3 regions of the Acidovorax sp. GW823-FHT01C06 genome follow, and region 1 is predicted to be linked to each of the others. Evidence: predicted binding sites of a transcription regulator. Region 1 holds the regulator's gene; each other region holds the start of a gene.
What was found. Region 1 encodes sigma-54, which starts transcription at its own class of promoters, with help from an activator protein. Its sites were predicted from a motif close to TGGCANGNAANCTGCTTT; they were not measured.

Region 1 (3,272 bases):
GGGGTCGTACAGTGGCTGGGGGTTGTCGCCGTGGGGGTCCCAGCCGCTGGCGGCGATCATGGCGGCGGCCAGGGTTTCCTTGAGCGGGGCGTCGCCCTTGTCCTCGCGCCAGCCGCGCTTGAACAGCGGCTCGCCCGAGGTGTCGATGTAGATGGTGGCTTCGTCGGTGGTCAGGTGCAGGTGGATGCGCACGTCGGGCCACTGCGTGTTCACGTCGGGGCGCACGCCGCTCTTGGCGCGAAAGCGGTCGGCCACCGCGTCCTTGACCTTGAGCCCCGCGAAATTGAGGCTCTGCAGCGGGCTGTGCTGGGCGGTCACCTCGACCTTGAAGGTCTGGCGCGTGGTGAACCAGATTTCCCAGGCCACGTCGCTGGCGGCGGCGTAGAGGTCGTTCTCGGAGCGGTACGGGCGGTGCGCCAGCTGCACCAGCACGCGCTGGGCCAGCCGGCTGTGCAGGTTCAGCAGCAGCGCGTCGCGCCACGAGGCGCGCAGCAGCACGCCGCCCCGGCCCACCAGCAGGTCCTGCCCCGTGAGGCCGGTGATGCCGTGCACTTCGTCGGCCAGGAAGCCCTCCACACCGGCGGCGCAGGGGAGAAAAAGTTGGAGTTGGTTCATGACGATGGTGAGGATACGCGCTCGGAAAGTGCGTGTGAATCCGGCGTGCCGCCACGGGCCAGCAGCAACTGGCGAATGGAGTCCGGGATCGGCGCCACCTTGCGGCCGGCCTTGCCGATGAAAACGATGCCGATCTTGCCGCGCGCCACCTCGCGGCCCGAGGTCTTCTCGGTCATGCAAAAGACCAGGTCGAACCCATAGCGGTTGAAGTCCGCAGGCGCCATCTCCACGCGCATGGTCTCGCCGTGGAACCCCTCGGACTTGTACTGCGCCACGATGTCTCCGACCACGATGGACAGCCCGCCCACGTCGGCCTCGGGGTAGCCGAGTGACTGGAAAAACCGCACCCGGGCCTCGGACACGAGGCTCAGCAGCTGCGCGTTGTCCAGGTGCCCGCCCTGGTTGACGTGGCTGATGTAGATCTGCATTTCGGTGACGAAACCGAAGTGCGCGGGAAGGTCGAAGACGATGCGGGCCATGGACGGGGTGGCGAAGTGAGAGGGAAAGACGGCAACGGAGCGGAAAAACGGGCCACCAGGCGCATGCGCCGTGCACACGCCCGCACGGCGCCTACAGCGCCTTGCGCAGATTCGCCGGCGCGATCTTGAGCGCCTCGCGGTACTTGGCGACGGTGCGGCGCGCGCACTCGATGCCCTGCTCCTTGAGCATCTCGGCGATCTGGCTGTCCGACAGCGGCTTGGTCGGGCTCTCGGCGGCCACGAATTGCTTGATGAGGGCGCGCACGGCGGTGCTCGACGCATTGCCGCCGGTCTCGGTGCCCAGGCCCGAGCCGAAGAAGTACTTGAGCTCGTAGGTGCCGATGGGCGTGGCCATGTACTTGGCCGTGGTCACGCGGCTGATGGTGGACTCGTGCAGGCCCAGCTCGTCGGCGATGTCGCGCAGCACCAGCGGGCGCATGGCGAGTTCGCCGTGGGTGAAGAAGTTCTTCTGCCGCTCCACGATGGCGCGCGAGACGCGCAGGATGGTGTCGAAGCGCTGCTGGATGTTCTTGATGAACCAGCGCGCCTCCTGCAGGCGCTGCTGCATGCCCTGGTGGCCCTCGCCGCCCTTGTGGCCGCGCAGGGCGCCGGCATAGATGTCGTGCACGCGCAGGCGCGGCATCACGTCGGGGTTGAGCTGCACGATGAAGTTGTGCTGCCCGTCGCGGCCATTGGCGCGCCCGGCCTTGCGCACGATCACGTCGGGGATGATGATGTTGCGCTCCACGTCGGCGAAGCGGCGCCCCGGGCGCGGCTCCAGCCGGGCGATCAGCGCCATGGCGGCGCGGGTGCGCTCCTCGCTGTCGCCGCAGGCCTGCGTGAGGCGGCGCACGTCGCGCCGCGCCAGCATCTCCAGCGGCTGCTGGCACACGCGCAGCGCGGTCTGCACGGTGTCGGGGTCGATGTCGCTGTCCTCGTCGGCGGCCAGCGCCTTGAGCTGCAGCGTCAGGCACTCGGCCAGGCCGCGCGCGCCCACGCCCACGGGCTCCAGGCTCTGCAGCAGCCGCTGTGCCACGGTGAAGCGGTGCACCAACTCCTCGATCTGCTCCAGGTCGTCGGGCCCGGCCAGGCTGATGGCCAGCTCTTCGAGCGGATCCTCCAGGTAGCCGTCGTCGTTGAGCGATTCGATCAGGAAGCGCAGCGCGGCGCGGTCGATCTCGGACAGGCGCAGCGCCAGCGCCTGTCGGTGCAAAAAGGCGGTCAGCGATTCGTGCGTGCGGGCCAGCTCGGTGGCGTCGGCCTCGTCGCCTTCGGCGTCGTTGCGGTTGCGGGCGGGGGCGTCGCCGCCCCACTCGGCGTCGTTGGGCGCCATCTCCACCGTGCCGTCGCCGCTCCAGTCGGGCTCGTCGGCGCCCGCGCTCGGTGTTTCAGCATCATTTTGAGCCTCAGCGCTGGTACTGCTTGCGCTGGTAGCTCCTGAAAAAATAGCATCATCCGCGCTGTAGTCGTCGGCCTGGGCCGGCGTATCGGCGGCTTCCAGGCCAAACTCCTCGCGCGGCGCCTCGTCGGCGTTGCGTTCGAGGAACGGGTTTTCGTCGAGCATCTGCTCGACTTCCTGCGAGAGTTCCAGCGTGGACAACTGCAGCAGCCGGATGGACTGCTGAAGCTGGGGGGTCAATGCAAGATGCTGCGAGACGCGCAGCGAGAGTCCAGGTTTCATTGATTGAGCGCCGCCGGGCCGCCCCAAGGCGCGAAGGCCCCCTCGGGGGGCAGCGAACCACGCGCAGCGGGGAGCGTGGGGGTACCGTACCGCGCCGCCGGGCCGCCCCAAGGCGCGAACGCCCCCTCGGGGGGCAGCGCAGTACACGAAATGACAAGCGTGGAGGCCATGTCTACATGCGGAAATGTTCGCCCAGGTACACCCGGCGCACTTCGGCGTTGTCCACGATCTCGGACGGCGTGCCCTGGGCCAGCACCTGGCCATCGCTGATGATGAAGGCGTGGTCGCAGATGCCCAGCGTCTCGCGCACGTTGTGGTCGGTGATGAGCACGCCGATGCCGCGCGCCTTGAGGAAGCCGATGATGCGCTGGATCTCGATCACGGCGATGGGGTCGATGCCCGCAAAGGGCTCGTCCAGCAGGATGAAGCGCGGCTGCGTGGCCAGCGCGCGGGCGATCTCGACGCGGCGGCGCTCGCCGCCCGACAGGGCCATGGCG
Region 2 (3,272 bases), on a different contig from region 1:
CGACAGGTGGACACGGTGGTCCTGCGTCAGTTGCTCGAGCGACTGCCCGTGAAGGCGATAGATGCGCGCATCCCCCACATGCAGCACATGGACGTCGCGGCCTTTCAGGATCAGCGCGCTGAAGGTGGTCACATAGCCGCGGTCCTTGTCGAAACGCGCGTGGCTGCGCATGGTCTGTGCATGCAGCCACGCATTGGTGGCACTCAGAACGCGCTGGGCCGAGCGGCGCACCGACCAGGCGTCGGAGGTGGCGTAGTAGTCGTCCAGGAAACTGCGCACCGAGGCCGCGCTGGCCTCCTGACTGACCGTGCTGGACCCTATGCCATCGGCCAGGGCGACGACGATCCCCTTGGAGCCGCGCAGCGGCTCGCCGGGCAACATGGCACCATGGAAGTCCTGGTTGACGCCCTTGCGCCCCGCCCGCGAGTGCTGGCCCAGCGTGACGCGCAGCCCGCCCGGATCCGTGCCGTGGCCCATCAGCGGTCCATGGCGCTGCACGCCACCGCCAGCCCATGCAACCGGCGCGGCCCACCCGCCAGCCGCCGCGCGGGGGCCGCCCCGCCGCGCTGGCGGCGTCCCCATGCCCGCAGCGCGCAGCGGCGAAGTCGCTCAGGGAGAAGCTCAGACATGGCGCTTGGGCGCGGTCTTGTAGTGCGTGGAATACAGCGTAGCACCGACGAAGGTCAGGCCTCCGACCAGATTGCCGAGCACCGTGGGAAGCTCGTTCCAGATCAGATAGTCCATCAGCGTGAACTTGCCGCCCAGCATCAGGCCGGTGGGAAACAGGAACATGTTGACGATGGAATGCTCGAAACCCATGTAGAAGAAGATCATGACCGGCATCCACATGCCGATAGCCTTGCCCGAGACCGTGGTGGACATCATCGCGGCGACCACGCCGGTGGAGACCATCCAGTTGCACATCACGGCACGCACGAACAGCGTGAGCATGCCGGCAGCGCCATGGGCGGCATAGCCCACCGTGCGGCCCTCGCCGATGTGGCCGAGCTTCTCGCCGACGGCATTGGGCGCCTCGCTGAAGCCGAAGGTGAAGATGATGGCCATGAAGACCGCCACCGTCAGTGCGCCCGCGAAGTTGCCCACGAACACCAGGCCCCAGTTGCGCAGCACGCCCGCCCAGGTGGCACCTGGGCGCTTGTCGAACACCGCCAGCGGTGCGAGCGTGAACACGCCCGTCAGCAGGTCGAAACCCATCAGGTACAGCATGATGAAGCCCACGGGGAACAGCATGGCGCCGACCAGCGGGTTGCCGGTGTTGACCGTGACGGTCACGGCAAACGCGGCCGCCAGCGCCAGGATGGCGCCGGCCATGTAGGAGCGGATCAGCGTGTCGCGGGTGGACATCAGGAGCTTGGATTCACCGGAGTCGACCATCTTGGTCACGAACTCGGCAGGGGCAAGGTAGGCCATTGAATTTCCTTTGGGACGGGAGACTATTGACAGCGTCCCGGACGGCGGGCCGGCGGAACGCGCAAGGAGGAAAAAAGAAAACGGCGTCCGCTGCGCCGTCCTCCAGTCATCTGGAGGAGACGCAAGGGACGCCGTTATCCTTGGATGCGCGATTCCTTTGCCCGCGGAAGACCACGGACGGTGGGTTGGCAAGCCGCCTTTAGCCGACAACCACTTCTCTCCATGCAAGTTCCATACCCCTGATGGAATGGTGCATCGGAGCGTGGCCCGTCCCTCTCTGGCGCATGCGCGGCGACCATCGCAAGAAATGAGCCTCCACTCGGTGCGGCACCGGCACCACAGTGGGTCACCAGTGCCTGCCCGCCCCGTTGCGGGGCACCGCGACGCTATCTATGAGGACTTGGCGCCTGACAGCGCAGACTGCGCAAAGGCGAGATCGGGCAGGGACAGCGTGGCCTCCGCCACCTCGAGCAGCCGGCGGTTCTGGTCCATCGAGGTTTTCTGCAACACGCGGAAGGCGACTTCCTCGTTCATGCCCAGGCGGGCCATCAGCACCCCCTTGGCGCGCTCGATCACCTTGCGTTCGTTCAGCGTGCGGCGCGCCGCCTCCAGCTCGGCCTCCATGCTGGCCATGCGCGCCGACTGGGCCTGCAGCAGTTCCAGCAGCGAAGCCGATTCGGCCCCGTGCGTGCCGGCCGCCGCCTCCGGCACGGACGTGGGTGCAATCGCGATGTCGAAGAACCGGTCCACCGCGTGCGTGCGCTGCGGCGGGTTGTCGCGCAGGCCGCGCAGCAGGCCCCTGGAGTCCTGCAGGTCCTGCTGCGCTTCGAGGATGCGAGCCTCGCAGTCCTCGCGCAGACGCTGGACCAGTTCGACCTGCAGTTGCCACAGCGCGTTGATGCGCTCCGTGCACACGTCGAACCAGGCGTCGCTCAGGTTGCTGTCCAGGGCGGCGCCGGGGCGCACCACGCACAGCGTGCGCCGCAGCCGCTCCAGCTGGGCCATGCCGGGGGCAAGCTGCTGCTGCTCCCAGCGTCCACGCAGGGCCGGATCGGCAAACTCGGAAAACACGCGCAAGCTGCGCTCCTGCGCGTCGATGAGGTGCAGCACCCGCTGCTGGTGCGCGTCGCTGCCCTGGCCGGAGGCATAGAGCAGCGCGCCCATGGCGCGCTCCTGGCCCGCCTCTTCCTGCGCCTGCACCAGGTGCAGCAAAGCCACCAGCTGGCGCGATACGCTGGGCAGCCCCGCCGCATCGGCCACATGGAAGACCAGCTCGATCAGACCCGCGATCAGGTGGCTGAACGCAGCGATCGAGTCGTGTGCGGTCATCGCCTGCTTGTCGATCTGGCTGCGCAGCGCGGGCAGAGAATCAAGCCCCAGGAGGGCCCACGCCATGAGCGACAAGGCCTTGGCCGTCGCGCCCTGTTCGGGTTCCACATGCTGGGCAAATTCCTGGCGCAGTCGCGCCTCCAGTGGCAGCACCTCCTGGATGATCCGGCTGCGCATGTCGGCAAAACGCTGGGCATTGGACGCCAGGTAGGCGCCCGATGCGCCGCGCTCGCGCTGCAGACCTTCTATCAGCTGGCCGATCGTGTCCACCAGAACGGCCCGGCTGGCGAGGTGGCGCACCGCGTCGATCTCCAGCTGGCGCGAGCGCAGCACAAGGGTCGAAACGGTCAGGGACGCGGCCTGGTCGGGCATGCGGGAACTCCAGAAAATCGATACGAGGGAATGCTAACCCCAGAACCTGCCGCGCACCCGCCAAGCCTCCAGGGGCCTGCGCGGAACGCGATGCAATGCACTTCCGCACAACCCGGCCCGAAGAGTTGCCGGGACACGGC
Region 3 (3,272 bases), on a different contig from region 1:
AGGCGGTACACCGCCATGCGCTCCATGAACACCTCGATGACCGCCAGCGACGCACGGCGCGCGTTGTAGCCCACCAGCGTGCGCAGGAAGCTGGTGTCCACGGCCTCCGGCGTGGAGAGCGCGGTGGCGGGGGGCGGTGGGTTTCTGAAGGGGCGGGCGCTGGACATGGGGCGATGGGTGCCGGAGCAAGGTCGGGTTTGGCGACGCATCGGGCAAGACCACTTTCTGACTCCCTTTCGCCGCTGCTGCTTATTTTATATACATCTTTTGCTACTAAAAATATAGCTATATCGCGAAATCGAAAAACGCGGCTCCACCCGCCTCAAGCGGGGCTGCGCAGCACGCGGCGGTATTGCACGGCCTCGGCCACATGGATGACCTCGGTGGTGGGCGAGCCCGCCAGGTCGGCGATGGTGCGCGCCACCTTCAGCGCACGGTGCGTGCTGCGGGCCGACCATCCCAGCCGCGCGGCGGCGGTGTTCAGGAATCTGGCGGCCGCATCGTCCAGCCGCAGGTGCGTGTCGATCTCCTGGCCCTGCAACGCCTGGTTGGCCTTGCCCTGCCGCGCCAGCGCCAGGGCGCGGGCATGTTCCACCCGCCCGCGGATGGCGGCGGTGGGCTCGCCCGCGGGGGCCTGCACCAGTTGCTCGGCGGGGAGGGCGGGCACCTCCACATGCAGGTCGATGCGGTCCAGCAGCGGGCCGCTGAGCTTGCCCTGGTAGCGGTTGATCTGGTCGGGCGTGCAGCGGCACGCGCGTTGCGTGGACCCGAGAAAGCCGCACGGGCAGGGGTTCATCGCCGCGATCATCTGAAAGCGCGCGGGGAAGTCCGCGCGCTGCGCGGCCCGCGAGATGGTGATGTGGCCCGTCTCCAGCGGCTCGCGCAGCGCCTCGAGGGCGGCGCGGGGAAATTCCGGCAGCTCGTCGAGGAAGAGGACGCCGTGGTGGGCCAGCGAGATTTCGCCCGGCCGGGGCGGCGATCCACCTCCGACAAGGGCCACCGCGCTGGCCGTATGGTGGGGCGTGCCCGTGGGCCGTTGCCCCCACAGTTCGGGGCGGAACCGCCCGGCCAGGCTGGCGATCGCTGCGCTCTCCAGCGCCTCGTCCACCGTCATGGCCGGCAGCAGCCCGGCAAAGCGCAGGGCCAGCATGGACTTGCCCGAGCCCGGCGGGCCGGCCATCAGGACACTGTGGGCTCCGGCGGCCGCGATCTCCAGCGCGCGCTTGGCCGTGGCCTGGCCTTTCACGTCGGCCATGTCCAGGGAGGCGGCTGCGGCCGCCATCGGCGTGGCTTGCAGGCGGGTCCAGCCATCGTTGTCCACGGAGGCATCGCCCGCCGCGGCGCTGCCCGGTGGCAGGAAGGCGCGCACCACGTCCAGCAGGTGCCGGGCGCGCACCACCTGCGCGGCGGGCACGAGGGCGGCCTCTTCGGCGCTGCCGGGCGGCAGCACCAGCACGGCGCTGATCTGCTGCGTCTGCAGCGCGAGGCTCGTGGCCAGCGCGCCGCGCACCGGCCGCAGTTCGCCCGACAGCGACAGCTCGCCCGCGAATTCGTGCCCCGGCAGGCGGGCGCCGTCCAGCTGCCCGCTGGCCGCCAGGATGCCCAGCGCGATCGGCAGGTCGAACCGGCCGGAATCCTTGGGCAGGTCGGCGGGGGCGAGGTTGACGGTGATCCGCTTGTTGTGGGGGAACTCCAGCCCCGCGTTCTGCAGTGCCGACCGCACGCGCTCGCGCGCTTCCTTCACTTCCACTTCGGCAAGGCCCACCAGGGTGAAGCTGGGCAGGCCGTTGGCCAGGTGCACTTCGACAGTGACGGACGGCGCCTGCAGCCCCAGAAGGGCGCGGCTTTGCACCAAAGCAAGACTCATGAAGCGATTCCTCCCCAGATGGGTGCGTTTTATGGCGTTCCCGCGCGGGCCCTTGGCGCCATGCACCAATAGCGTGCGTATGGCCGTGGCACGGTGCTGATGCCCACTGTACCGGGGATCGTTGTAACGCGAAGCAACGGCGCGCGCGGATGTATTGCGCCGCGTGGCACGGTCCGTGCTTAAAGCGCTCGTCCCTACTTTGTCCAACCGGAGGAAACATGACCCGCGCCATCATCAAGACCCTGGGCGTTGCCCTTGCAGCATCCCTTCCCCTGCTGGCCAGCGCCCAGCTCACCGGCAACGTCAGCCTGACCACCAACTACAAGTTCCGTGGCCAGGACCAGGACGCCTCCAAGGCCAAGGCCCTCAAGCCCGCGCTGCAAGGCGGTTTTGACTATGCCTTCGGCGAATCCGGCTGGTACGTGGGCAACTGGAATTCCAGCGTGGACTGGCTGGCCAACAACTCGCTCGAAGCCGACCTGTACGGCGGCTACAAGTTCAAGGCCGGCGGCGCCGACCTGGACCTGGGCGCGCTGACCTACATCTACCCCGGCAATGCCAACGGCAACACCACCGAGCTGTATGGCGCGGCCACCATGGGCCCCTTCACCGCCAAGTATTCGCACACCATCTCCAAGGACTACTTCGGCTGGGCCGGCGCCAAGTCCGGCTCGGGCCTGAAGGGCCGCAACACCGGCTACCTGAACCTGGCGTTCGCCCAGGAAGTGGCTCCCAGCGTCACCCTGAAGGCCTCGGTGGGCTTCACCCGCTTCGCCAGCGACATCAAGGACCTGGGCGTGCCCAACTACATGGACTACAGCGTGGGCGGCGCGTATGACTTCGGCAGCGGCCTGTCGCTGGGCGCCGCCGTGGTGGGCGCCAACAAGAAGGCCTTCTTCGGCCACGTCAACAAGTCGCGCGTGATCGTCACGCTCACCAAAACCCTGTAAGCAAGTCTCGATGGGCGCCGGGTGCGCCCATCGTCGGAGGAACCAAAATGAAAATGGTGACAGCCATCATCAAGCCCTTCAAGCTCGACGAGGTGCGTGAAGCACTCTCGGACATCGGCGTGCAAGGCATCACGGTGACCGAGGTCAAGGGCTTCGGCCGCCAGAAGGGCCACACCGAGCTGTACCGCGGCGCGGAGTACGTGGTCGACTTCCTGCCCAAGGTCAAGATCGAGGCCGCCGTGGCGGATGACCTGGTGGACCGCGTGATCGAGTCCATCGAAAGCGCCGCGCGCACCGGCAAGATCGGCGACGGCAAGATCTTCGTGACCCACCTGGAGCAGGTGGTGCGCATCCGCACTGGCGAAACCGGCAAGGAAGCCCTGTAAGGGCCCGGCCGCATCACACCCAAGAAGAGAAACGCCATGAAAAAACTGCTTGCTTCCTTCATTCTGGGG

Region 2: the regulator sigma-54 is predicted to act here: its motif matches at 1,653-1,670, upstream of AC1RCS_RS08430 (formate/nitrite transporter family protein).
Region 3: the regulator sigma-54 is predicted to act here: its motif matches at 2,032-2,049, upstream of AC1RCS_RS00745 (TorF family putative porin).

Annotation. Positions count from the first base shown of each region.
Region 1 is NZ_JBXAKN010000005.1:285,404-288,675, forward strand. Features, by position in the region: gene AC1RCS_RS13625 (THUMP domain-containing class I SAM-dependent RNA methyltransferase) at 1-615, opposite strand, end outside; gene AC1RCS_RS13630 (acyl-CoA thioesterase) at 612-1,094, opposite strand; gene AC1RCS_RS13635 (RNA polymerase factor sigma-54) at 1,186-2,775, opposite strand; gene lptB (LPS export ABC transporter ATP-binding protein) at 2,948-3,272, opposite strand, start outside.
Region 2 is NZ_JBXAKN010000003.1:51,449-54,720, reverse strand. Features, by position in the region: gene AC1RCS_RS08435 (bifunctional protein-serine/threonine kinase/phosphatase) at 1-477, opposite strand, end outside; gene AC1RCS_RS08430 (formate/nitrite transporter family protein) at 622-1,431, opposite strand; gene AC1RCS_RS08425 (nitrate regulatory protein) at 1,822-3,132, opposite strand.
Region 3 is NZ_JBXAKN010000001.1:164,501-167,772, forward strand. Features, by position in the region: gene AC1RCS_RS00735 (MarR family winged helix-turn-helix transcriptional regulator) at 1-167, opposite strand, end outside; gene AC1RCS_RS00740 (YifB family Mg chelatase-like AAA ATPase) at 323-1,867, opposite strand; gene AC1RCS_RS00745 (TorF family putative porin) at 2,086-2,817, shown strand; gene glnK (P-II family nitrogen regulator) at 2,865-3,203, shown strand; gene amt (ammonium transporter) at 3,240-3,272, shown strand, end outside.